Regions from separate parts of the Sphingopyxis sp. A083 genome, predicted to be linked through region 3. Evidence: predicted binding sites of a transcription regulator. Region 3 holds the regulator's gene; each other region holds the start of a gene.
The links. Region 3 encodes LexA, which represses DNA repair genes until DNA is damaged. Its sites were predicted from a motif close to GTTCCNCNCTTGTTCT; they were not measured.
Positions count from the first base shown of each region.

Region 1 (8,101 bases), on a different contig from region 3:
TGCGTTGCGCGCAATATCCTGTGCCACCCGTGCCGGCTCGACCCAAATTTGCGCGGCGCAGCAAAATCATTGTTCCGCGCGGTTCCTGCGGTATAGCCGCGCGCACCATGTCGCGAAACCCGAAAAGCCCGGCCCCGGACATCGCGCCCGCAATTCGCGCGCGGCCGATCGTGCTCGTCGGGTTGATGGGATCGGGCAAATCGACGATCGGCCGCCGCCTGGCGCAGCGCCTCGGCATGCGCTTCGCCGACGCCGACGACGAGATCGAACGCGCCGCCGGCATGACGATATCCGACATTTTCGCGCGCTTCGGCGAGGCGCATTTCCGCGATGGCGAACGCCGCGTGATCGCGCGCCTGCTCACCGGCCGGCCGCTGGTGCTCGCGACAGGCGGCGGCGCCTTCATGAACGACGAGACGCGCGCGCTGATCCTGGACAAAAGCCTGTGCATCTGGCTCGATGCCGACGTCGCGACCCTGGTCGAGCGCGTCGGGCGCCGTAGCCATCGCCCGCTGCTCAAGAACCGCGACCCCGGTGAGGTGCTGCGCGAACTCGCCGCGGTCCGCAATCCCGTTTATGCCGAGGCGCATATCCGCGTCAGCTCGGCAAGCAATCCGCACGAACATACGGTGCGCGCGATCCTGGAGGCGCTGTCGCAATGGAAACCGCAATGACCAGACTGACCGTCGAACTTGGCGCGCGCAGCTATCCGATCCTGATCGGCGAGGGACTGCTCGACGCATTGGGCGCGCAGGTCGCCCCGCTACTGAAGCGTCCGCGCACGATGATCGTTACCGATACCCACGTGGCCGATGCCTATCTGGCCAAGGTCGGCGCCGCGCTGGGTGCAGAGGGCATTTCCTTTTCCTCGCTCGTCCTGCCCGCAGGCGAAGCAACGAAAAGCTGGGAGGGACTGGCGCGGCTGACCGAATGGCTGATCGGCGAAGGCGTCGAACGCAGCGATCATGTGATCGCACTCGGTGGCGGCGTGATCGGCGATCTCGTCGGCTTTGCGTGCAGCATCGTCAAGCGCGGCTGCGCCTTCATCCAGGTGCCGACGACATTGCTTGCGCAGGTCGACAGCAGCGTCGGCGGCAAGACCGCGATCAACGCCCCTGCCGGCAAGAATCTGATCGGCGCCTTTCATCAGCCGGCGCTGGTCGTGATCGACCCCGCGACGCTGACCACCCTCCCCCGCCGCGAACTCGGTGCGGGCTATGCCGAAGTCGTCAAATATGGCCTGATCGACGATGCGGACTTTTTTGCCTGGTGCGAGGCGAACGGCGCCGCGCTGCTGGCCGGCGATACCGCCGCGCGCGCCTATGCCATCGCGCACAGCGTCGCGGCGAAGGCCCGGATCGTCGCCGCCGACGAACGCGAAACGCAGGATATCCGCGCGCTGCTCAATCTGGGCCACAGCTTCGGCCACGCGCTTGAGGCCGAAACGGGCTATTCGGAACGGCTCCTGCATGGTGAAGCGGTTGCGGCCGGCATGGTCCTCGCGCATCATTTTTCGGCGGCCAAGGGCCTGTGTTCCGCCGCCGATGCCGAACGGGTGCGCGCGCATCTGGCGAGCGTCGATCTGCCGCACAGCCTGGCCAGCGCGGGCATCAACACCGGCGGCGCGGCGCTCGCCGCACATATGGCGCATGACAAGAAGGCGCGCGGCGGCAAGCTGCCGCTGATCCTGACGCGCGGCATCGGGCAGAGTTTCATCACCGACGAATATGGGCTCGATAGCGTGGCGGACTTTCTCGACGCGCAGGCGGCTTAGGCGCCAGACGCCGCTGCCCGCGGACGCGTCACGCCGACTCGGGGTCGGCCGCCTGCATCGCTTCCTCGTCGCGCGCGGCGGCCTTTGCCTCCTGACGCCGCTGGCGTAATTTTTCCAGCACGCTTGCCGACTCGCGGCCGCCGCCGGGCTTGAAGCGGTGATCCTTGCCCGCCGCGAGGTCGCCTTCGTCCATCTGCGCGGCGAGGCGCGTCGCGTCGAGCTGGCGCAGCGCCGTCTCGACATCTTCCATCTGGCGCGGATCGACGTCGAGCTTTTCGAGCGCCATCAGGCCGAGTGCGATCGAGCTTTCGAACACCTCGCGTACTGCGCCTGCCGTTCCCGCGCCATCGATCGCCATCAACTGGCGCCGGTCGAAAACGCGCGTCAATATCTTCGCCTGCGGGAAGGCTTCGACGATCGGACGCAATACTTCGGCATCAACCGTGGCGTCGTCGATGCAATAGATGATGACCCGCGCCTCCTCCGCGCCCGCGCGGCGGAGCAGGTCGAGCCGTAGCCCGTCACCGAAATAGACTTTGGTATCGAACCGGCCGGACAATTCGATCTGGCTCGGCTTCTTGTCGATCAGCGTCACCGAACAATCGACCGCGTGGAGCATCTGCGCGACGATCTGGCCGAAGCGGCCATAGCCGATGACGAGCGCCGAGCCGCGCGGCGCGTCGTCGGGGCCTTCGAGTTCGTCGCCGTCGCGGTCGGGCGAGAATTCGAGGTTGCGCGCGAACAGCATCAGGAACGGCGTCGATACCATCGACAGCGTCACCACCGCGCTGAACAGGCTCGCCGCCTCGGGCGCGATAAGCAGCGCGTCGGCGGCCTGGGTAAAGAGCAGGAAGCCGAACTCGCCGCCCTGACTGAGCAGCAGCGCGAGGCCGAGCGCGGTTTTCCACGATTTGCCGAACGCACGCACGAGCAGTGTCAGCACCATGACCTTGACCGCAACCAGACCCGCCGCGAGCAGCAGAACGCGCAGCGGATCGGCGAGGATCACATTGACGTCGAGCACCATGCCAACGGCGAGGAAGAACAGGCCGAGCAAGATCAGGCGGAAGGGTTCGACATCGGCCTCTATCTCGTGGCGATACGGCGAATCGGCGAGCATCACACCCGCGACGAAGGCGCCGAGCGCGGTCGAAACATGCAGGCTGTGCATCAGCGCCGAACTCGCCAGCACGACGAGCAGGCCGACGACGACGAACAGCTCGCGCTCGCCATAGCGCGCGACGAGGCGCAGCAGCGGATTGACGACGAACCGGCCGGCGAGGACCAGCCCCGCGATGGCAAGCAGCGTATAAAGCGCCAGCAGCGCGCCCGGCGGCGCCGACGGATCGGCGGGCGCCCGCGACAGCGCGGCGATGATCGTGATCATCGGGACGATCGCCAGATCCTGAAAGAGCAGGATCGAAAAGGCCTTCTCGCCGAAGGGCGAGTTGATCCGGCCCGAGCTTTTGAGGCTCGGAAGCACCTGCGCCGTCGACGACAGCGCGAGCGGCAGGCCGAGCGCGAGCGCCGCTGCGGGGCTGAAGCCCAGCGTCACGAAGATCAGCCCGGTCAGGATCAGCCCGGTGACGACAACCTGCGCCAGGCCGAGCCCGAAGATGGCGCGGCGAAGCTGCCAAAGCCGCCGCGGATGCAGTTCGAGGCCGACGAGGAACAACAGGAAGGCGATGCCGATCTCAGCGATCTGCAGCTTCGACTCGCCGCCGCCGACGAGACCCAGACCGTGCGGCCCGACGAGCGCGCCGGCGATCAGATAGCCAAGCACCGCGCCGAGCCCCAAACGGCGGAAGATCAACACGAACAACGTCGCGACGCCCAGCAGCACCGCGCCTTCGAACAACAGCGTATCGGTCGGGGTGCGCGCCGCCACCTCGGTGACGGCCGGCGCCGTTGCCGCGAGGAGAAAAGTCATGCCGTCACCTCGTCATCCTCAAGCGCGGCGATGGCGGCATCGAAGGGCAGCAATATAGCGCCCTGCCGCGCCGGATAGTCGCGCGCCGGCGCAAGAAGATCGAAGCCGGGCCAGTCGGGCATAGCGCCCTCGCCCGCGAACCAGGCGGCAATTGCATCGCGCGCGGCGCGAATATCCCTGAGCGCGCGGCCGGGCGCGTGGCGTGCGACCAGCGCCGCCGACGCCTGCCCCAGCGCGCAGGCTTCGACGTGCAGGCCGACCTTCGTCACCCGCCCGCCCGCATCGGCGTCGAGGTCGAGGATGATCGCGCTGCCGCACAGCGGCGCGCGCGCCGAGATATGATGGCGCGCCTCGGGCAGCGGCGGGTAATCGGCATTGGCGACTGCCAGCGCCAATATGTCGCGGTTATACAGCGGCGCGCTCATTTCGCGGCCGCGTCGGGCGCGTCCTGCTTCACGGTCGTGCTTTCGGCGGCGCGCGCTTCGGCCCGCCGCTCGGCGATCACCTTGCTCAGCGCGGCGCTCGTCGCGTTGAGTGCGGGATAGGTGCGGCTCTGCTCCATCCATTCGGGACGCTGCGCATTGCCATAGCCGATGTCATAGAGAAGCGTAACGAGCATGAAGCCGATCGCGGCGATCAATAGCCCCTTCACCGCCCCGAAACCCGCGCCGAGCCCACGGTCGATACCGCCGACGATCGAGGCGCGGCTGCGCTGCCCCATCGCCCGCGAACCCCATTTGGCGAGGCCGAAGACGATACCGAAGAGAAGAACGAAGGCGAGCATCGCCGCACCACCCGCCGTCCCGACCCAACGCGACACGAACTCGGTCACTGCCGGATGAAAGAAGCGCACCGCCGCGATCGCCAGCACCCAGGCGAGCAGCGTCGTCACCTCCTGCACCAGCCCGCGCGAAAAACCGAGCACTGCGCCGCCACCGACCAGCGTCAGCACGATGATATCCAGAGCCGTCAGACTTCCCATCTGCCGGTCGCTAGTCGCGCCCGAGCATCAGGTCAACGAGTTCGCCGAGCCGCGTGAAGCCGGTAACGCCGATACCGTTCACCGCTTTCATCCCCTTCGGCCCCCAGCCCCTTGAAAAACCGAGTTTCGCGGCTTCGCGCAGGCGCAGCGCGTCATGCGCGACAGGGCGAATTTCGCCCGACAGCGACAATTCGCCGAAGACGATTGCATCGGCGGGAACCGGCCGCTCGCTGAACGCCGAAATCAGCGCTGCAGCGACCGCCAGATCGGCGGCGGGATCGGTCAGACGATAGCCGCCCGCGATGTTGAGATAGACCTCGGCGCCGCCCATCTGAAGCCCGCAGCGCGCCTCGAGCACCGCCAGCACCATAGCCAGGCGCCCGCTGTCCCAGCCGACGACGGCGCGCCGCGGCGTCGCGCCGCTCGCCAGCCGCACGGTCAGCGCCTGCACCTCCACCAGCACCGGGCGCGTCCCCTCCAGCGCGGGGAAGACGACCGATCCCGGCACGTCGCGGCTGCGGTCGGTCAGGAACAGGCTCGACGGGTTGCTGACCTCGCCCAGCCCCTCCTCGCCCATCGCGAAGACGCCGATTTCGTCGGTGCCGCCAAAGCGGTTCTTCACCGCGCGCAGGATGCGATATTGGTGGCTGCGCTCGCCCTCGAACGCCAGCACCGTATCGACCATATGTTCCAGCACGCGCGGACCTGCGATCGTGCCATCCTTGGTGACATGCCCGACGAGGACGATCGCCGCGCCGCCGTCCTTGGCATAGCGGATCAGTTCCTGCGCGCTCGCGCGGACCTGACTCACCGTTCCCGGCGCGCTGTCGATGAGGTCGCTGTGCATCGTCTGGATCGAATCGATGACCACGAAATCGGCGTCGCGGCTGTCGAGCGTCGCCAATATGTCGCGCACCGACGTCGCGCTCGCCAGCGCGACCGGCGCGTCGCCGAGCCCCAGCCGCTGCGCGCGCAGCCGCACCTGACCCGCCGCTTCCTCGCCGCTGATATAGACGACCGACTTGCCCGCCTTCGCGAGCCGCCCGGCCGCTTGCAACAACAAGGTCGACTTGCCGATCCCCGGATCGCCGCCGATCAGCGTCGCCGATCCGGCGACGAAGCCGCCGCCGAGCGCCCGGTCGAATTCGGCGATGCCGCACAGCATCCGCTCCGGCATCGGGCTATGCTCGCCCAGCGTCTCGAGCGCCAGTGACCGCCCGCCTTTCGACAGATCGTGCTTGGCCGAAAAGACGGTTTCGCTCGCCTCTTCGACCAGGGTATTCCACTCGCCGCAATCGGCGCATTGCCCCTGCCACCGGTACGAGACCGACCCGCAATTCTGGCAGACATATTGACGCTTTGCTTTGGCCATGCGGATCGCATAATCGGAACAAAGATGGAACGCCAGCGCTTTCCTCTCGGTCATTGCGAGGAGCGTAGCGACGCGGCGATCTCCCGCTCCCGACTTTGCGCAAGGCCGATGGCGGGAGATTGCTTCGCTTCGCTCGCAATGACGATCAAACCGCTTTACGGCAGCTTCAAACCCGAATCACCCTGCCCGCAAGGAACCCCGCGCCATGAAATTCTTCGCCGACACCGCCGAAATCGCCGACATCAAGGAACTGGCCGCAACGGGATTGCTCGATGGCGTGACCACCAACCCGTCGCTGATCGCCAAGTCGGGCCGCGACTTCAAGGAAGTGACGAAGGAAATCTGCGCACTCGTCGATGGCCCGGTCTCGGCCGAGGTCGTTGCGCTCGATCATGAAACGATGATGAAGGAGGCCGAAATCCTCCGCAAGATCGCCGACAATGTCTGCATCAAGGTGCCGCTGACGATCGACGGACTCAAGACCTGCAAGGCGCTGACCGGCGACGGCACGATGGTGAATGTGACGCTCTGCTTCTCGGCGACGCAGGCGCTGCTCGCGGCGAAGGCCGGCGCGACCTTCGTTTCGCCCTTCGTGGGCCGCCACGACGACAATGGCTTCGACGGCATGCAGTTGATCGCCGACATCCGGCTGATCTACGACAATTATGCCTTCGAGACCGAAATCCTCGTCGCGAGCGTGCGCCACGGCATCCACGTGCTCGAAGCCGCCAAGATCGGCGCCGATGTGATGACTGCGCCGCCGTCGGTCATCAAGGGATTGTTCAAGCATGTCCTGACCGAAAAGGGCATCGAAGGCTTCCTGGCCGACTGGGCCAAGACCGGGCAGTCGATCTGACCCCTACAAAACCCAAAACAGTCGTGTGTCCCCGCGAGGGCGGGGATCCATCTCCCGTCGGCTCAAAATGGCACCTTCCGGAGATGGGCTCCCGCCTTCGCGGGAGCACACCGTTATTTGGCTCTGCTTTCCAGTTGACGTAAACGTTAACCTCCCGCGATACTCGTCCGAAAGGGAGAGATTCGCGATGACCGACACCACCATTCTTACCGAGCGCCGCGGCCATGTGTTGATCGTCACGATCAACCGGCCCGAGGCGCGCAATGCGGTCAATGCCGCGGTCCATGTCGGCATCGGAACCGCACTCGAAACCGCCGAGGCCGATCCCGAAATCCGCGCCGTCATCATCACCGGCGCGGGCGACAAGAGCTTTTGCGCCGGCGCCGACCTCGTCGCCCTGTCGCGCGGCGAGAGCCTCGCGCCGTCGGACCCCGATCAGCTTGCATGGGGCTTCGCGGGCATGGTGTCGCACCCGATCTCGAAGCCGATCATCGCCGCGGTCAACGGCTTCGCTTTCGGCGGCGGCTGCGAGATCGCGCTGATGAGCGACATTATCGTCGCCGCCGATCATGCGCAATTCGGGCTGCCCGAAGTCAAGGTCGGGCTGTTCGCCGCGGCGGGCGGTGCCTTCCGCCTTGCGCAGCAGATGCCGCGCAAGCTGGCGATGGAGCATATGCTGACCGGCGACCCGATCCCCGCCGCGCGCGCCGCGCAATTCGGCCTCGTCAACCATGTCGTCCCGCTCGCCGAACTGATGCCGACCGCGCTTGCGCTTGCCGACAAGATTGCCGCCAACGCGCCGCTGTCGGTCCAGGCATCGAAGCGCGTCGCGCTCGGCATCCAGGACGGCCGCATCGCCGCCGACGCGCCCTATTGGGAGCACAACACCCTCGAACGCAGCGCCTTGATGCGCAGCGAGGACGCGCGCGAAGGACCGCGCGCCTTTGCCGAAAAGCGCAAGCCCGAATGGAAAGCGCGCTGATATGACCATGACCGATCCCGAGCGCATTCCCGTCATCATCGGCGTTGGCCAGGTCAACGACCGCCCCGCCGACCCCGACGAAGGGCTCGACTCGCTCGGGCTGATGGTCGCGGCGCTGCGGGTCGCCGCCGAAGACGCCGGCGTGCCGCTCGCCGAGATCGACAGCCTCGCGATCGTCGACCAGATCAGCTTTCACAGCCTCGGC
Region 1 covers NZ_LNSK01000012.1:56,858-64,958, reverse strand. Annotated here, with positions in the region: gene ATE59_RS17905 (hypothetical protein) at 1-14, opposite strand, end outside; gene ATE59_RS15595 (shikimate kinase) at 108-674, shown strand; gene aroB (3-dehydroquinate synthase) at 671-1,774, shown strand; gene ATE59_RS15585 (cation:proton antiporter domain-containing protein) at 1,803-3,704, opposite strand; gene ATE59_RS15580 (iron-sulfur cluster assembly scaffold protein) at 3,701-4,129, opposite strand; gene ATE59_RS15575 (CvpA family protein) at 4,126-4,686, opposite strand; gene radA (DNA repair protein RadA) at 4,697-6,058, opposite strand; gene fsa (fructose-6-phosphate aldolase) at 6,264-6,914, shown strand; gene ATE59_RS15560 (enoyl-CoA hydratase-related protein) at 7,102-7,896, shown strand; gene ATE59_RS15555 (acetyl-CoA acetyltransferase) at 7,898-8,101, shown strand, end outside.
Region 1: a site for LexA is predicted at 6,074-6,089, ahead of radA (DNA repair protein RadA). Genes of this name have one in related genera too.

Region 2 (8,101 bases), on a different contig from region 3:
TCTGCTGCGCCATCGCCGCATCGAAGCCCGATCGGTCGACTGCGATGCCCTGCGCGCGCAGCGCGTCTTCGGTCAGGTCATAGGGAAAGCCGAAGGTGTCATAGAGCTTGAACGCGACATCGCCGGGCAGCGTCGCGCCCTGGCCCATGCCCACGGTCGCCTCGTCGAGCAGCCGCAGCCCCTTGTCGAGCGTCTGGCGGAACTTGACCTCCTCACGCTCCAGCGTCTCGGCAATCAGCGCCTGCGCGCGGATCAGCTCGGGATAGGCCGCGCCCATCTCGGTCGTCAGCGCCGGAAGCAGCCGGTACATCAGCGGATCCTTGGCGCCCAGCAGATGCGCGTGCCGCATCGCGCGCCGCATGATCCGGCGCAGCACATAACCGCGCCCTTCGTTCGACGGCAGCACACCGTCGGCGATCAGGAAGCTCGATGCGCGCAGATGGTCGGCGATGACACGGTGACTTGCCTGGCTTCCGCCCGCGGCGGCAACGCCGGTCAGGTCGACCGACGCGGCGATCAGCGCCTTGAACGTGTCGATGTCGTAATTGTCGTGGACGCCCTGCATCACCGCCGCGATGCGTTCCAGCCCCATGCCCGTGTCGATGCTCGGGCGCGGCAGGTCGACCCGCTGCCCATCCGGCATCTGCTCATATTGCATGAACACCAGATTCCAGATCTCGATGAAGCGGTCGCCATCCTCTTCGGGCGATCCCGGCGGGCCGCCCCAGATATGGTCGCCATGGTCGTAAAAGATTTCGCTGCACGGCCCACACGGGCCGGTGTCGCCCATCGACCAGAAATTGTCGCTCGTCGGGATGCGGATGATCCGCTCTTCGGGAAGGCCCGCAATCTTGCGCCACAGGTCGAACGCCTCGTCGTCGGTGTGATAGACGGTCGCGGTCAGCTTGTCGGCGGGCAGGCCCCAGGTCTTGTGAACCAGCGTCCAGGCATGGTCGATCGCCTGTTCCTTGAAATAGTCGCCGAAGGAGAAATTCCCCAGCATTTCAAAGAATGTATGATGCCGCGCGGTGTAGCCGACATTGTCGAGGTCGTTGTGCTTGCCGCCGGCGCGGACGCATTTCTGCGACGACGCGGCCGTGCTGTACGGACGCTTCTCCAGCCCGGTGAAGACATTCTTGAACGGCACCATGCCCGCGTTAACGAACATCAGCGTCGGGTCGTTGAACGGCACCAGCGGTGCCGACGGTTCGATATGGTGGCCGGCCCCGGCAAAATAGTCGAGGAACGAGCGGCGGATGTCGTTGGTCGATGTCATGCGCGCGATCTAGTGCCGGATCGTCCGTTACTCAAGCACAGACGCGCAGCATTAGCGTTGGCAGAGCTGGTCGAGCTGCTGCCCGGTCAACCCCTGCTGGTTCACCAGCGCCTGCGAGATGAACTGCACATCATATTGGGCGATGCGATATTCGCCTTCGCGAACGCGCTGCACCAATATCCCGCCGCACGTTCCGGCAATCCCCGGATGATCGTCGAGCACCGAAAACAGGACATAGGCGCCGGGATAGGCGGCTCCGTCCGGATTGTTGCTCCACGCGACGAATTGCGGCGTCATCGATCCGTCGCCGGTCTGGAACTGCGTGGCGCCGGCATGCAGGTTTGCCCAGTCCTTCGGCGTGATTTCCGCCAGTGGGTCCATCATCGCGATCCCGGCCTGATCGCCGCGATCGAGCCGGTCGAGGAAGCGGGTCACAAAGCTGGTCGCCGCCGCCGTATCGGCGTCGCTCGCCTTCCAGTCCGCTGGAACGGGCTTGTAGGGATCGGTCGCGGGATCGTAGCAGAAGAATTTCTGCCGCAGGTTTTCGATCATCATGACATTGCGGGCCGTATCGACGCGGCTGTCGAAATTATACCGGCCGAAACGCACCTTCATCTTGCCGCAGCGCTGCGCCGCAATCCGCTGGACCTCTTCCATCGTCGTCGTCAGCCGCGCCGCCTCGATATCGGCGACATCGGCGCTGAAACCACCCTCCGCCAGCTTCTCGACGCGGATTGCGGGCTCTCCCGCCGCCGCAAGCAACAGCGCCAATACCAGACCAGCCATAACCCCGAACTCCCCCCGTCATCCGTCGGCCGGATGAAAGCGGGTCGATATTGCGGACAACGGACGCGCGCCGCAAGTCCGATGTCGGCTGGCTCAGCGCCGCTGCGCTCAAAAGGCGGTCGCGATGCCCTTGCCCAGATAGCAGGGAAGCTGATGCAGCACGTCGGCCTTGGGCACCCCGTCCTCGATCAGGTCAGGCGGCACTTCCGACGTATCGACGCGCACGACGGTGAAGGCGGCACCGGGCGCGCTGCGATGGACGACGACATAGCCGCAATCCAGCGTGCCATCCTTGCGATCGCCGCGAAAATCGAAAGCGGCATACAGGCCGGGCGGCTGCCCCGCCGGGTCGGCATACCAGGTCAGGCGCAGGATGCGCAGCGTGCCGTCGGCCCACAGCGCGGTTCGCTTGCGCAGGTTCATCTCCCATTCCAGCCGCGGGTTCGACGCCTGAAACGAGAGGCGCAGCATCGCATAGGCCGCCTCATAGTCGCGCTTGGCCAGCGCCATCGTGAACCCGGCGAAGCGGTCGATCGCGCCTTCTTCATCGGCTGGGGCGGGCTCGAAGCTCTTGCCCTCGGGTGCCACGACGTCGCGCTCGACCTCGGGCCCGAGAACGGGTGGTGCGGCCGCCGCCGGGCTCGCTGCAGCGAACAGCGCGAGCAGCAGCAGCCCGCCGAACCGGCGATCAAAAGACAAAATAATCGCCCCCGCGTTCGCGCGCGCGCTGCCAGGCGGGGCGCGCGTGGCACGCCGCGACGAAGGCGGCGAGGCGCGGATAGCGATCGGCACCGTTCATCGCGGCAACCTCGGCCGGGAAGCTCAGCATGATGTCGGCAGCCGACAGGCGATCGCCGATGAAATGCCCGGCGTCGCCGATCTCGCTTTCGAGATAGGCGAAATGCGCGCCGAGCTGTTCGTCGATCCGCGGCCGCAGCGGCGCCGCAGCGTCGCCGAGGCGGGCGACGTAGAGATTGAGGAGAACAGGAGTCATGGCCGAACCTTCGGCAAAGTGCAGCAGCTCGAGGTGCCGGACATGATCGTCGGTGCCGCGCGGCGGGACCAGGGCGTCACCGCCATGGCGCTCGCACAGATATTCGACGATCGCGCCCGATTCCTGGATCACCCGTCCATCGTCCTCGAGCAGCGGCGATTTGCCGAGCGGATGGACGGCTTTCAGCTCGGGCGGCGCGAGGTTGGTCACCGCGTCGCGCTGATAGTGGCGGATTTCGTATGGAGCGCCGATTTCCTCAAGCAGCCACAATATGCGCTGCGAGCGGCTGTTGTTCAGATGGTGGACGATCAAGCTCATCGCATTCTCCTCTTATCCGCGCCAATATCCGTTGCGATCGATCAGCGCCGCCAGCTCGCGCACCAGCTTGGCGCCGACAATCGCGGTCACGCTGCCGATATCGCGGCCCGGATGATGTTCGACGATGTCCGCGCCGACGATCGGCGCGCACTGCCGGTGCAGCACTGCAAGCAGTTCGCGCACCGTCAGCCCGCCGGGCTCGGGATGCGCGACGCCGGGCGCCGCCGACGGATCGAGCCCGTCGAGGTCGATCGAGATATAGAGCGGGCCGCTCAGCACCGGCACCGCTTCGGGAACGAAGCCCGCCATCGGGACGATTTCGACGCCGAAGCGATCGGCTTGCGTGGCGCAATGGCGATTCAACGTGCGGATACCGACTTGGACCAACCGCGCGGCATGGCCCGCTTCGCATATCCGGGCAAAGGGCGACGCGTGGCTGCGCGGATTGCCGCCGAAGTCGTCGTACAAGTCGGGATGCGCGTCGATGTGCAGGATGTTGAGCGGGCCGAAACAAGCGGCGGCGGCTTCGACGAGCGGAAATGTCACCGCATGATCGCCGCCAAGCGCGATGGGAATTTCGCCATCCTCGTGCAGCATCGCGACATGGCGCCGGATCGCGGCATCGTCGTGTGCGACATGCTCGGTCAGCGGCAGGTCGCCATCGTCGGTGAAGGCGATATCCGTGCCGATTTCGAGACCGAGTTCGCTTGCCATATTGCCGCGATCGCTGCGCAGCGCCGCACGGATCGCGGCAGGACCCCCCGCCGCGCCGCGTTCGAAACTGCTGTTGACGTCGGTCGGCAAACCGAAAAGGCGGATCGCGGGCATCGAGCCTGTGTAGTCCTTGCCCCTGAACACGCAAGCCGGGATGCGGTACATGCCCCCGCCAGCATGGTCAGCGCCGGCATGGTCAACGGCGGCCGGGCCGACCTGCCAAGAGAGGGGTCGGGCAGATCCAAGGAGGCGTGCCGGAGAAGGCACGGGCCCGCCGCCGTTCGCCGGCGAGCCGTATTGCGACGGCTCGCCGGATTCGGATCAGATATCGTCGTCGTCCGCGTCGGGGCCGGTCATCATCTCTTCGGCCACCGCATCGGTGCGGCTGCGGATCGCCTTTTCGAGCCGCTCCATCAGTTCGGGATTTTCGGTCAGGAAATTCTTCGCATTTTCGCGGCCCTGACCGATGCGGATCGAATCATAGCTGAACCAGGCGCCCGATTTTTCGACCAGACCGGCCTTGACCCCGAGGTCGAGGATTTCACCGATCTTCGAAATGCCCTGCCCGTACATGATGTCGAATTCGACCTGCTTGAACGGGGGCGCGACCTTGTTCTTGACGACTTTGACACGCGTGGTGTTGCCGACGATTTCGTCGCGGTCCTTGATCTGGCCGGTGCGGCGGATATCGAGGCGGACCGAGGCGTAGAATTTGAGCGCATTGCCGCCCGTCGTCGTCTCGGGATTGCCGTACATCACGCCGATCTTCATGCGCAGCTGGTTGATGAAGATCACCATGCAGCGCGAACGGCTGATCGAGCCGGTGAGTTTACGCAGGCTCTGCGACATCAGGCGCGCCTGAAGGCCGACGTGGCTGTCGCCCATCTCGCCTTCGATTTCGGCGCGCGGGACGAGCGCGGCGACCGAGTCGACGACAAGCACGTCGATCGCGTTCGAGCGCACCAGCGTATCGACAATTTCAAGCGCCTGTTCGCCCGTATCGGGCTGCGACACGATCAGTTCGTCGATATTGACGCCCAGCTTCTTCGCATAGACGGGATCGAGCGCATGTTCGGCATCGACGAAGGCCGCGGTTCCGCCGGTCTTCTGCGCTTCGGCGATGCAATGCAGCGCGAGGGTGGTCTTGCCCGAGCTTTCGGGACCGTAGATTTCGATGACGCGGCCGCGCGGCAGACCGCCCACGCCGAGCGCGATGTCGAGCCCGAGCGATCCGGTCGAGACCGCCTCGACCTGCATCGCTTCCTTCGATCCGAGCTTCATCACCGAGCCCTTGCCGAACGCGCGATCGATCTGCGCGAGTGCGGCGTCGAGCGCCTTCTGCCTGTCTGTGCTGTTCACTGATTTCCCCGATTCGACGAGTGATAATTGTCCGGCCATGACCGTTCCTTTCCAGCTCTAGAGCGAAGGCAGAACCACCGCAACGCCAGAGCTGTGTACGTCATTTGTTCTATTGGAACAAGTGGAGAACAGATATTTTTGCGCGCTATCCGCAAGGTGCGCGCTATTCCGCGAAAAACCCGTCCAGAACGGCCTCGATTTCGGCGATGCGGAACGGCTTCGTCACCAGCTTGCGGTTCGCATGCGGCGCGGGAATCACGTCGCCGCCGCCCGAGGTGAAGGCAAAGGGAATCCCCCGCTCCGCCAGCGCATCGGCGACCGGCCAGCCCTTTTCGTCGCCCAGGTTGATATCGACGAGTGCGCCCGCCACTGGCTGCGACGCGATTGCCGCGAGCGCTTCTTCGTTGGTCGTCGCCTGCGCCGGTTCGGGATAGCCGAGCGCGTCGAACATATCGACGAGCATCATGCCGATCAGGACATCGTCTTCTACAAGCAGGATCAACCGGTCTTCAGCCATGGCCCACCCTGTGCGCCGCATCGTCGAGCGCCATCGACACTGCTTCTGCAAGCTGCGCGACCGAGAAAGGCTTGGGCAGGAAGGCGACATCGTCGATGTTGATCGACTGGCGCAATTGCTCCTCGGCATAGCCCGACATGAACAGCACCGGCAGGTTCGCCCGCTTGGCGCGCATGGCACGGACCATCGTCGGCCCGTCCATCGTCGGCATCACAACGTCGCTGATCACCAGGTCAATCTTGTCCATCGCGGCGAAGCGTTCAAGCCCCTCTTCGCCCTGCGACGCGGTGACGACCGTGTAACCCGCGCGGGTCAGCGCCCGTTCGGCGACCGCCCGCACCATATCCTCGTCCTCGACGAGCAGGATGGTGCCGGTGCCCCACTGGCTTTTCTTCGCCTTCGCGGCCGGCGGCGGCGTCGCCGGCACGCCGCTTTCGGCCCGGTGGACCGGCAGGTAGATGGTGAAGTTTGTCCCCGCGCCCGGTTTGCTGTCGGCAAAGATAAAGCCCGCCGATTGTTTGATGATGCCATAGACCGTCGACAGTCCCAGCCCCGTCCCCTTGCCGACATCCTTGGTCGTGAAAAAGGGTTCGAAGATTTTGGGCAGCACTTCGGCCGGAATGCCGGTGCCCGTATCGCTGACCTTCAGGGCGCTGTAATCGGCGGGCGGCATGAATTCATTGCCCATCTGGCGCACGTCAGCGGCCGAAACGGGATAGGTTTCGATCGTCAGCGTCCCGCCGCCGGGCATCGCGTCGCGCGCATTGACCGCAAGGTTGATGATGACCTGTTCGAGCTGCCCGGGGTCGGCGCGCACCGCACCCAGCCCGCGACCGTGATGCACCGACAATTGCACCGTATCGCCGATCAGCCGCTTGAGCAGATGCGATACTTCCGAAATCACGTCGGGAAGCTGCAATATCTGCGGCCGCAACGTCTGCTGGCGCGAAAAGGCGAGCAACTGCCGCGTCAGGCTCGCCGCGCGGTTGGCGTTGCTGCGGATCTGCTGAATATCGTCATAGTCGCTGTCGCCCGGCGTGTGCCGCATCAGCATCAGATCGCAGCTTCCGAGCACCGCGGTCAGGATATTGTTGAAATCATGCGCGACGCCGCCCGCAAGCTGGCCGACTGCCTGCATCTTCGATGCCTGCGCCACCTGCCGCTTGAGGCGCGACTCCTCGCTCGAATCCTTGAGGCTGAGCAGAACCGCCGCCTCGCCCAGCCCGCGCACGCCGACGACGCGCATCGACACCGGCTCGTCGCCTTGTCCGGCCAGCCGGATCGAGAGATCGCCGCCGACCTGTTGCCCGCTGCTGTGACGGCGGATCATGTCGGCGAGTGGCCCCTTGTCCTCGCCGACCACAAGATCGCCCGGGTAGCGCGGCTTCTTGCCATCGGCGACCCCCGCGGCGCGCATGAAAGCGCGGTTCATGTAAAGAAAGCGGCCGTCGCGATCGACGAGCGCAAGCCCGAAGGGCAGCAGCGACAGCAGCGTTTCGATATAGCTTTGCGCGGTGCCGCGATCGGCGGGTCCGATCTCCTCGTCGAGCATGGCGAGCAGCATCGGCCCGTGCGTATCGGCCGGCGTCAGCGGGATTTGCAGCATCCGCACCGGCGTTGCCCGATCGCCCTCACGCGCAAAATAGAGCGCGCCGGCATCATCGAGCCGCAACATGCCGGCGACATCGCGCCCCGCATAATGCAGCGCATCCTCCTCGCCGAGCGCGCGCAAAAGAAACGCCTGATTGGCAACGCGCAACCGGCCCTCGGCACTGACCAGCGCCGCCATCACCCCCGCCTGTGCCAGCGTGCGCCCCGCGGGTCCGTCGAGGTGGCGGACGATCTCTCCCGCCAGATCGAGCCGTTCATGGGCCGAAAAGCGCCAGATCAGATAGTCTTCGGCCTGCCCCGATCGCAGCACTTGCGCGCGAAGTTGCAAGGGCCCGACCGCGATTTCGTCGACCCCACCCTCACCGTCGCGCCACGCGGTCCGGCCCGCATTTTTGAGCAGCTCGGCGCCGCGCCCTTCGAGCGGCAGGCCCGGCGGCGTGACGAAGCCGCCCATCCATGTCGCGAACAGGTCGTTCGCACAGACGAGACGTCCGGCCCGGTCGGTGATCGCAATCGCAATATCGTC
Region 2 covers NZ_LNSK01000014.1:22,697-30,797, forward strand. Annotated here, with positions in the region: gene alaS (alanine--tRNA ligase) at 1-1,276, opposite strand, end outside; gene ATE59_RS16165 (hypothetical protein) at 1,328-2,062, opposite strand; gene ATE59_RS16170 (hypothetical protein) at 2,171-2,761, opposite strand; gene ATE59_RS16175 (glutathione S-transferase family protein) at 2,751-3,374, opposite strand; gene ATE59_RS16180 (agmatinase family protein) at 3,387-4,202, opposite strand; gene recA (recombinase RecA) at 4,410-5,486, opposite strand; gene ATE59_RS16190 (response regulator) at 5,611-5,964, opposite strand; gene ATE59_RS16195 (hybrid sensor histidine kinase/response regulator) at 5,957-8,101, opposite strand, start outside.
Region 2: a site for LexA is predicted at 5,562-5,577, ahead of recA (recombinase RecA). Genes of this name have one in related genera too.

Region 3 (8,101 bases):
TGGATCCCGGATCAAGTCCGGGATGACGAACAGGTAGTAATCCAGCGTCGATATTGTGTTCCCCGGCGAAGGCCGGGATCCAGAGCGTCGAACGCCGACGTTGGTGCTGTAAAGGCCTGGGCCCCGGCCTTCGCCGGGGAGCACAAAGCGGTTGGCTGAACGCCCGCCTTCCCGGCTCCCCCCGACTCTCCCCGCGAAGCGCCTTGCGCGCCGCGCCGCTTCGTGCGAGGCGCAGCGTCGATGTTCGACCGCCTGTCCAGCCTGGTTGCGGCGCTGACGCTTGTCGCCGTCGCGGCGATTTTCGCGGCGCTTGTCGGCGGCGACCTCGCCTCGATCGCGATCCTTGCGCTCGCCGGAGCGCTCGGCGCGGTCATCGTCTATGGCGCGCAGCCGCCGCCTGCCGCCGCGCCGCCTGCCGTCGCCTCTCCCGTCCCCGTCGAACCGCCGCTGCTGCTGCGCCATCCCGATTTCACCCGCTGGGCCGATCAGGAGCGCGAACCGGTGCTGGGGGTAATCGACAATGTCGTCGCCATCGCCAACGATGCAGCGGTTCGCCTGCTCGGACGCCACATCGTCGGCGCCGACATCCGCACCGCGATCCGCCATCCGGTGGCGGCCGAATGGCTGTCGGCAGGCGACGTCGACACGGGCGCGATGACCGTCGATCTCGCCGACTATCCGCGGCCCGGCCAGCGCTGGACGATGCGGATCGCGACGCTGTCGCACGGCGGCCGCATCATCTTTTTGTCCGACCGCTCGGCGATCGATGCCGCCGACCGCATGCGGTCCGATTTCGTCGCCAACGCCAGTCACGAACTGCGCACGCCGCTTGCCGCGATCCTCGGTTATGTCGAGACATTGCAAGACATGAACGACGAGGCCGATGCGCCGACGCGCAACCGTTTCCTCGCGATCATCGAGCGCGAGGCGCGGCGGATGCAGCAGCTTGTCATCGACCTGCTGTCGATCTCGCGCGTCGAAGCCGATCGCTTCCGCCGCCCGACCACCCCGGTCGATTTCGCCGCCATCGTCCGCCATACGCTTGCGCAGATGAAGGACAGTGCAGAGGCGCGGCCGCAGGACATTGCCGATCGCCTCGGCGATGCAGCGCAGCCGGTGCTGGGCGACGCGGCGCAGCTCGGCCAACTCGTCCACAATATCGTCTCCAACGCGATGAAATACGGCCGCCCCGGCACCCCGGTGACGGTCGAACTGACGCGCGAGGGCCGCCGCGTCCGTTTGGCGGTCCAGGACGAAGGCGAAGGCATCGCGCCCGATCACCTCCCGCGCCTCACCGAACGCTTCTACCGCGTAGACGAAGCACGCAGCCGCTCGGTCGGCGGCACCGGGCTGGGGCTGGCGATCGTCAAGCACATCAGCGAACGGCATAACGGCCAGCTCGATATTCAAAGCGAAGTCGGTAAGGGCACACGCGTGTCCGTGTCCTTTCCGCTGTCCGAAGCGCACTGACAAAGGACCGCATCGATGACGAACCGACCAACACATCTCGACGAAAGCGGCGCGGCGCATATGGTCGATGTCGGCGCGAAGGCCGCGACCGGTCGGCGCGCCGTCGCCAGCGGTCGCATCGCGATGGCGCCCGAAGCGCTCGCCGCGATCCGCGCCGGCAACGCGCCCAAGGGCGATGTGCTGTCGACCGCGCGCATCGCCGGGATCATGGCGGCCAAGCGTACCGCCGAGCTGATCCCGCTTTGCCACCCGCTGGCGTTGACCAGCGTCGCGGTCGAATTCGACTGGGAAGCCGACGGCATTTCGGTCCGCGCGACCGCCGCGACGACCGGGCCGACGGGGGTCGAGATGGAGGCGCTAACCGCCGCGTCCGTCGCATTGCTGACGCTCTACGACATGGCGAAGGCGCTCGACCGCGCGATGGTGCTCGGCGATATCCGCCTGCTCGAAAAGAGCGGCGGCCGGTCGGGCGACTGGCGCGCCGCATGAGCGCGCTGCTCGCGGTCGAGGAGGCCCAGGCGCGGCTGCTGGCGCTGAAGCCGCCGCTCGGCGCCGACAATATCGGCGTGGCGCAATGCGCCGGGCGCTACCTTGCGCAGGACGTCGTCGCCGGGCGCGACCAGCCCGCGGCGGCGCTGTCGGCGATGGACGGCTATGCGATCCGCTTTGCCGATATGCCCGGCCCGTGGACGATCGCCGGCGAAGTCGCCGCCGGCACCGCGCCCGCCCACGCGCTCGGCCCCGGCGAAGCGATCCGCATCTTCACCGGCGCGATGCTGCCCGACAATGCAGATACGGTGGTGGTTCAGGAAGATGTCACCGCCGACGGCGCGCGCCTGACGCTCACCGGCGATCGCCCCGCGTCGCGTGGACGCCATGTCCGCGCCCGGGCAAGCGATTTTGCAGCGGGCGCGCATTTGCTCACGGCGGGATGTCGCCTCGCTCCCGGGGCGCTCGCCGCCGCTATCATGGGCGGCGCGGGCGAGCTGATTGTCGGGGGGCGCCCGCGCGTCGCGATCCTGACGACAGGCGACGAACTGGTCGCGCCCGGGCGTGCGCTCGCGCCCGGCCAGATACCCGACAGCAACGGCACGATGCTCGCCGCGATGCTCGCCGCCGAACCCGCCGACGTCACGCTGCCGCTGCGCGCGCGCGACGACCGCGGCGTTCTCGCCAACATATTGGGCGATATGGCGCGGCGGCACGATGTCATCGTTACCGTTGGCGGCGCGTCGGTGGGCGATCACGACCATGTCCGCGGCGCGCTTGACGATGCGGGCGGGCAGCTCGATTTCTGGAAGATCGCGATGCGCCCCGGCAAGCCGCTGATCGCCGGCCGGATCGGCGACGCGATCCTGCTCGGCCTGCCGGGCAATCCGTCCTCGGCGTTCGTGACCGCGACGCTCTTTCTGCTGCCGCTCGTCCGCTACCTTGCCGGGGCGGCCGCGCCGTTTCCGGAGGTCGGCCAGGCCCCGCTCGCGGTGCCACTCGGTACCGGCGGGACGCGGCGCGATTATTTGCGCGCGCGCCTCGAAAAGGGACTGCTCACCCCCTGCGACGGACAGGACAGCGGTCAGACGCAACCGCTGATCGCGGCGAACGCGCTGATCGTCCGCGATATCGGCGCGGCGCCCTGCACGGCAGGCGCGCTTGCAAACTATATCGCGATCGCTTGACAAGTTCCGGTCTGTTCCACTATCGTTCCCCTTATGTCCGGCAACGCCATCATGGAGAACGACCGATGTTGACCGCGAAGCAGCATGAACTGCTCCACTTCATCCAGGAACGGCTCGACGCCAGCGGCATCTCGCCGTCGTTCGAGGAAATGAAGGAGGCGCTGGGCCTCAAGTCGAAATCGGGCATCCACCGGCTGATCAGCGCGCTCGAAGAACGCGGCTTCCTGCGCCGCCTGCCCAATCGTGCGCGCGCGCTCGAAGTGTTGAAGCTGCCCGACGCGGCCAAGCCCAAAACGCGGAGCGACAGTGACAATGTGGTACCGCTGCGCAAGCCCGCACCGGCGCTGAAGCCCATCGCCGCGAACGACATTATCGAAGTGCCGCTGCACGGCAAGATTGCCGCGGGCGTCCCGATCGAGGCGTTCGAGGATTATAACCGGCTCGCCGTTCCCGCCGCGTTGCTCGGCGCGGGCGAACATTATGCGCTCGAAGTATCGGGCGACTCGATGGTCGAGGCGGGGATTTTCGACGGCGATTATGCGCTGATCCAGAAGGCGAGTACCGCGCGCGAGGGTGATATCGTCGTCGCGCTCGTCGATGGACAGGACGCAACGCTCAAATATTTCCATCGCGAAGGCCGGATGGTGCGCCTCGATCCCGCCAACAGCGCCTATGAACCCCAGCGCTACGAAGCCGATCGCGTCATGGTGCAAGGTCGGCTGTCGGGACTGCTTCGTCGTTACCACTAAGCTGGTGCGGGCGGCGCCAAGGATGCGCATCGCCCGCGCGCAGCGCCGAAACGAGCCGCGGCTTCGCGCCCAGATAGAACGCAAGGCCGCCGCTTTGTTCCAGCGTGTCGCGGTCGATCGTCAGCCAGCGCGCGACGCATTCGCGCGGTAGCCAGCGTTCGCTGATGACCACATCGGCGGCGGCGCAGGCGGCCGCCATCTCCTCACCCGCGATCCGGTCGCGCCCATGCGCGGCGAGGATGACGCGCGGCGCATCGCCCCTGCCCTGTGTCCAGCGACAGAAATCGCGATTGCAGTCGACATGGTCGAGATCGCCAAGCGCGACGAGCGGCGTGTCGATCCCCGCCGCTTCGGCCATCGCGTCGCGTACGAAATCGCCGGCACGATCGCGCAGCATGGCATAGCCGCCGCCCGGCACGGCGGCTGCGATATGCCGCCCGTCGCCGGTCACGAGCAGGTCGGGGCGCGGCTGTGCGAGCAGCACCGCCATTCCCGCTACCAGCGGCACGGCGCCTGCCCAGCGCCACCCGCTGCGCCACAGCAATATCCACAACCCGCCCGCCATCGCGACCCCGAAAGCCCATGGCGGAAAAACGGGCAAGGTGGTGACGGCGCCGGGCGCCGCGGCGACATGATGCGCGAGCCCGATGAGCAAGCGCAGCGCATGATCGGCCACCCACCAGAAGGGCGCCCCCGCCCCCACCGCGTCGAACAGCAGCGCCAAAGCCTCCGCCGGCATGATGACGAAGGTCGTCAGCGGGATGGCGAGGACATTGGCGAGCGCGCCGTAAAGCCCCGCCTTGTGGAAATGGAACAGCGCGATCGGCGACAAGGCGACCTCGACTACGATGCCGGTGATCAGCAGGCCGGCGACGCCGCGCCCGAAGCGGAAGGCAAATGGCTCCTCGCGCCGCGCGACGAAGCGCTGCATCGCGCGGCTTTCGTGGAGCGCGACGATCGCGGTTACCGCCGCGAAGCTGAGCTGGAAACTCGGCCCGACCAGCGCCTCGGGCCGCCATAGCAGCACAAGCAGGGCGCCGGCAGCGACGAGCCGCAGGGTAATCGCCTCGCGCCCCAGCAGGATCGCCGCCAGGACCAGTAACGCCGCGATCAACGACCGCAGCGTCGGCACCTCGGCGCCAGCCAACCACGTATAGCCGCCGCCCGCGAGCGCCCCGGCGGCGGCGGCAAGCGGCAACACATAGCCTGCGAGCGCGAGCCGCGGGCTGAGCGCCAGCAATCGCATGGCGAGCAGCATCGCGAAGCCGACCACCGCAGTGACGTGCAGTCCGCTGATCGACAGCAGATGCGCCAGCCCGCTGCGCCGCATCGCCTCCTCGTCCTCGGGCGTGATCGCGCCGCGATCGCCCGTTACCAGCGCCGACGCGACACCGCCCGGCGACCCCGCAACCTGGCGATGGATATGCTCGCTCAGCCGCGCGCGCAGCGGCTGGCGTGCCTGCTCGGCACCTGACGGCAGCATGACATCGCCAAGCACTGTTCCGACCGCGCCGATGCGATCGAACCAGGCGCGCTGCGCAAAATCATAGCCGCCGGGCAGGCTCGCGGTTGGCGGCGGCATCAGCCGCGCGTGCACGCCGATCATCGTCCCCGGCACAATTGGGCGCCGCTGGTCGCCGCGCAGCGTGAGCCGCAGGCGCGGCGGCAGATCGGGGCGCGCGAGCGGCCGCACGACAAGCCGCAATTGCGCGCGCGCCGGCAAAGGCTCGGCCGCTTCGACCCGCGCCGAAAATTCGGTCGTCACCGGCCGCGCGAGCACCGGCGCCTCGACCCACAGCGCGCGGCCCCAGATCAGCAGCAGCCCTGCCGCGGCAACCCCGCAACCGATCGTCAGGGCGCGGCCAACGCGGGTCTGCCAGCCGATTGCCAGGCCGAAGGCCATGCCCCCCGTCAAGGCGCAAAGAAGCCCGATCCATTGCGCCATCGTCGGCAAGGCGAACCACAGCGCGATCCCCGCGCCGAAGGCCACAGGAAACCAGAGCGGCAGCCGCTCGCACTCGACCTCCAGCCGCGTCTCGAGCGCCGCCGGCAAAGCGCCGAACCATGAAAGCGTCCGCGCGGCAATGGGCGTTTGAAGCGTGCTTGTCGCCATGCTAGGGGCAGCCCCGAAATCCGCCGCGGTCCCTGTTCCGCGGCCGGCAGCCTGAGTGAAAGAGGCCAGAGTGGCAACCGAAAACAAAACCGAATTGGCAGAAGCGACCCCCGAAGCGACGGGCGCCGCCGTCGTCACCCGCTTCGCCCCCTCCCCCACGGGATATCTGCACATCGGCGGCGCGCGGACCGCGCTGTTCAACTGGCTTTTCGCGCGCCATCACGGCGGCAAGTTCCTGCTGCGGATCGAGGATACCGACCGCGCACGCTCAACCGACGCCGCCATCGACGCGATCCTCGACGGGATGCAGTGGCTCGACCTCGATTGGGACGGCGAGACCGTCTATCAGTTCGCGCGTGCGGCGCGCCATGCCGAGGTTGCGCACGAGCTGCTTGCCAAGGGCGCGGCCTATCGCTGCTATTTGACGCAGGATGAACTGGCCGCGATGCGTGCCGAAGCACAGGAAAAGCGCATCCCCTTCCGCGTCCGCAGCCCGTGGCGCGACCGTGACGACGGCGATCCCGCCGCCCCGCACGTCATTCGCTTGCGCGCGCCGCAAGATGGCGCGGTGACGATCCACGATCGCGTGCAGGGCGAGGTGACGGTCCAGAATGCCGAGCTCGACGATTTCATCCTGCTGCGCAGCGACGGCACCCCGACCTATATGCTCAGCGTCGTCGTCGACGATAACGACATGGGGATCACGCATGTCATCCGTGGTGACGATCACCTGAACAACGCCTTCCGCCAGCTCGCGCTGATCCGCGCGATGGCGTGGCGCGAGCCGGTTTATGCACACGTCCCGTTGATCCACGGCGCCGATGGCGCAAAGCTGTCGAAACGCCACGGCGCGCTCGGCGTCGATGCCTATCGCGACGAGCTTGGCTATCTGCCCGAGGCGGTGAACAATTATCTGCTTCGCCTTGGCTGGGGGCATGGCGATGCCGAAATCATCAGCCGCGAGCAGGCGGTCGAATGGTTCGATCTTGCCAATGTCGGCCGCTCGCCGTCGCGCTTCGATTTCAAGAAGCTCGAAAATCTGAACGGCCATTATATCCGCGAGGCCGACGATGCCCGGCTCGCCGGCCTGGTGGCGCCGCGGGTCGAGACGCTGGTCGGGCGCGCGCTCGACAGCGACGACCGCGCCTTGCTGGCGCGCGCGATGGACGTGCTCAAGCCGCGCGCGAAGACATTGGACGAAATTGCCGAGGGCGCCGTCTTCCTGTTTGCGGTGCGTCCGCTGACGATCGAAGAGAAAGCCGCCGCGCTGATCGCCGAAGCGCCCGAAGGCTTGCTGGCGAATGTTACCGACCGCCTGCGCGCGCTGGACGACTGGTCGCACGATGCCATCGAGACGGCGGTGCGCGAAACGAGCGAGTCGGCCGGTGTCGGCCTCGGCAAGCTCGCTCAGCCGCTGCGCGCCGCCTTGACCGGCCGCACCGTTTCTCCGGGCATTTTCGACGTCTTGCTGCTATTGGGACGCGACGAGAGCCTGGCGCGACTTGACGCAGCGCACAATTATCCGGCAGGGGCGTAGCCACTCACTCTCCCGCCCGTAGATCAGGGGAAAAAATATGACCGACCAGACCGCGAAAATCACCCTGGGCGACAAGACTGTCGAGAGTCCGGTGCTGAAGGGCACCGTCGGCCCCGACGTCGTCGACATCCGCAAATTCTACGGCCAGACCGGCGCCTTCACCTATGATCCGGGCTTCACCTCGACCGCGAGCTGCGAGTCGAAGCTGACCTATATCGACGGCGACGAAGGCGTCCTGCTCCACCGCGGTTATGCCATCGGCGATCTTGCCGAGCATTCGACCTTCATGGAGGTCGCCTATCTGCTCCTGAACGGCGAATTGCCGAACGGCGACGAGCTGGCGAAGTTCGATACCACGATCACGCGCCACACGATGCTGCACGAACAGCTTGCGACCTTCTATCGCGGCTTCCGCCGGGACGCGCACCCGATGGCGATCATGTGCGGCGTCGTCGGCGCGCTGTCGGCCTTCTATCATGATTCGACCGAGATTCACGATCCGCACCAGCGCATGATCGCGAGCCACCGCCTGATCGCCAAGATGCCGACGATCGCG
Region 3 covers NZ_LNSK01000013.1:37,536-45,636, forward strand. Annotated here, with positions in the region: gene ATE59_RS15870 (sensor histidine kinase) at 241-1,470, shown strand; gene moaC (cyclic pyranopterin monophosphate synthase MoaC) at 1,486-1,959, shown strand; gene ATE59_RS15880 (molybdopterin molybdotransferase MoeA) at 1,956-3,146, shown strand; gene lexA (transcriptional repressor LexA) at 3,212-3,895, shown strand; gene ATE59_RS15890 (ComEC/Rec2 family competence protein) at 3,849-6,008, opposite strand; gene gltX (glutamate--tRNA ligase) at 6,079-7,545, shown strand; gene ATE59_RS15900 (citrate synthase) at 7,583-8,101, shown strand, end outside.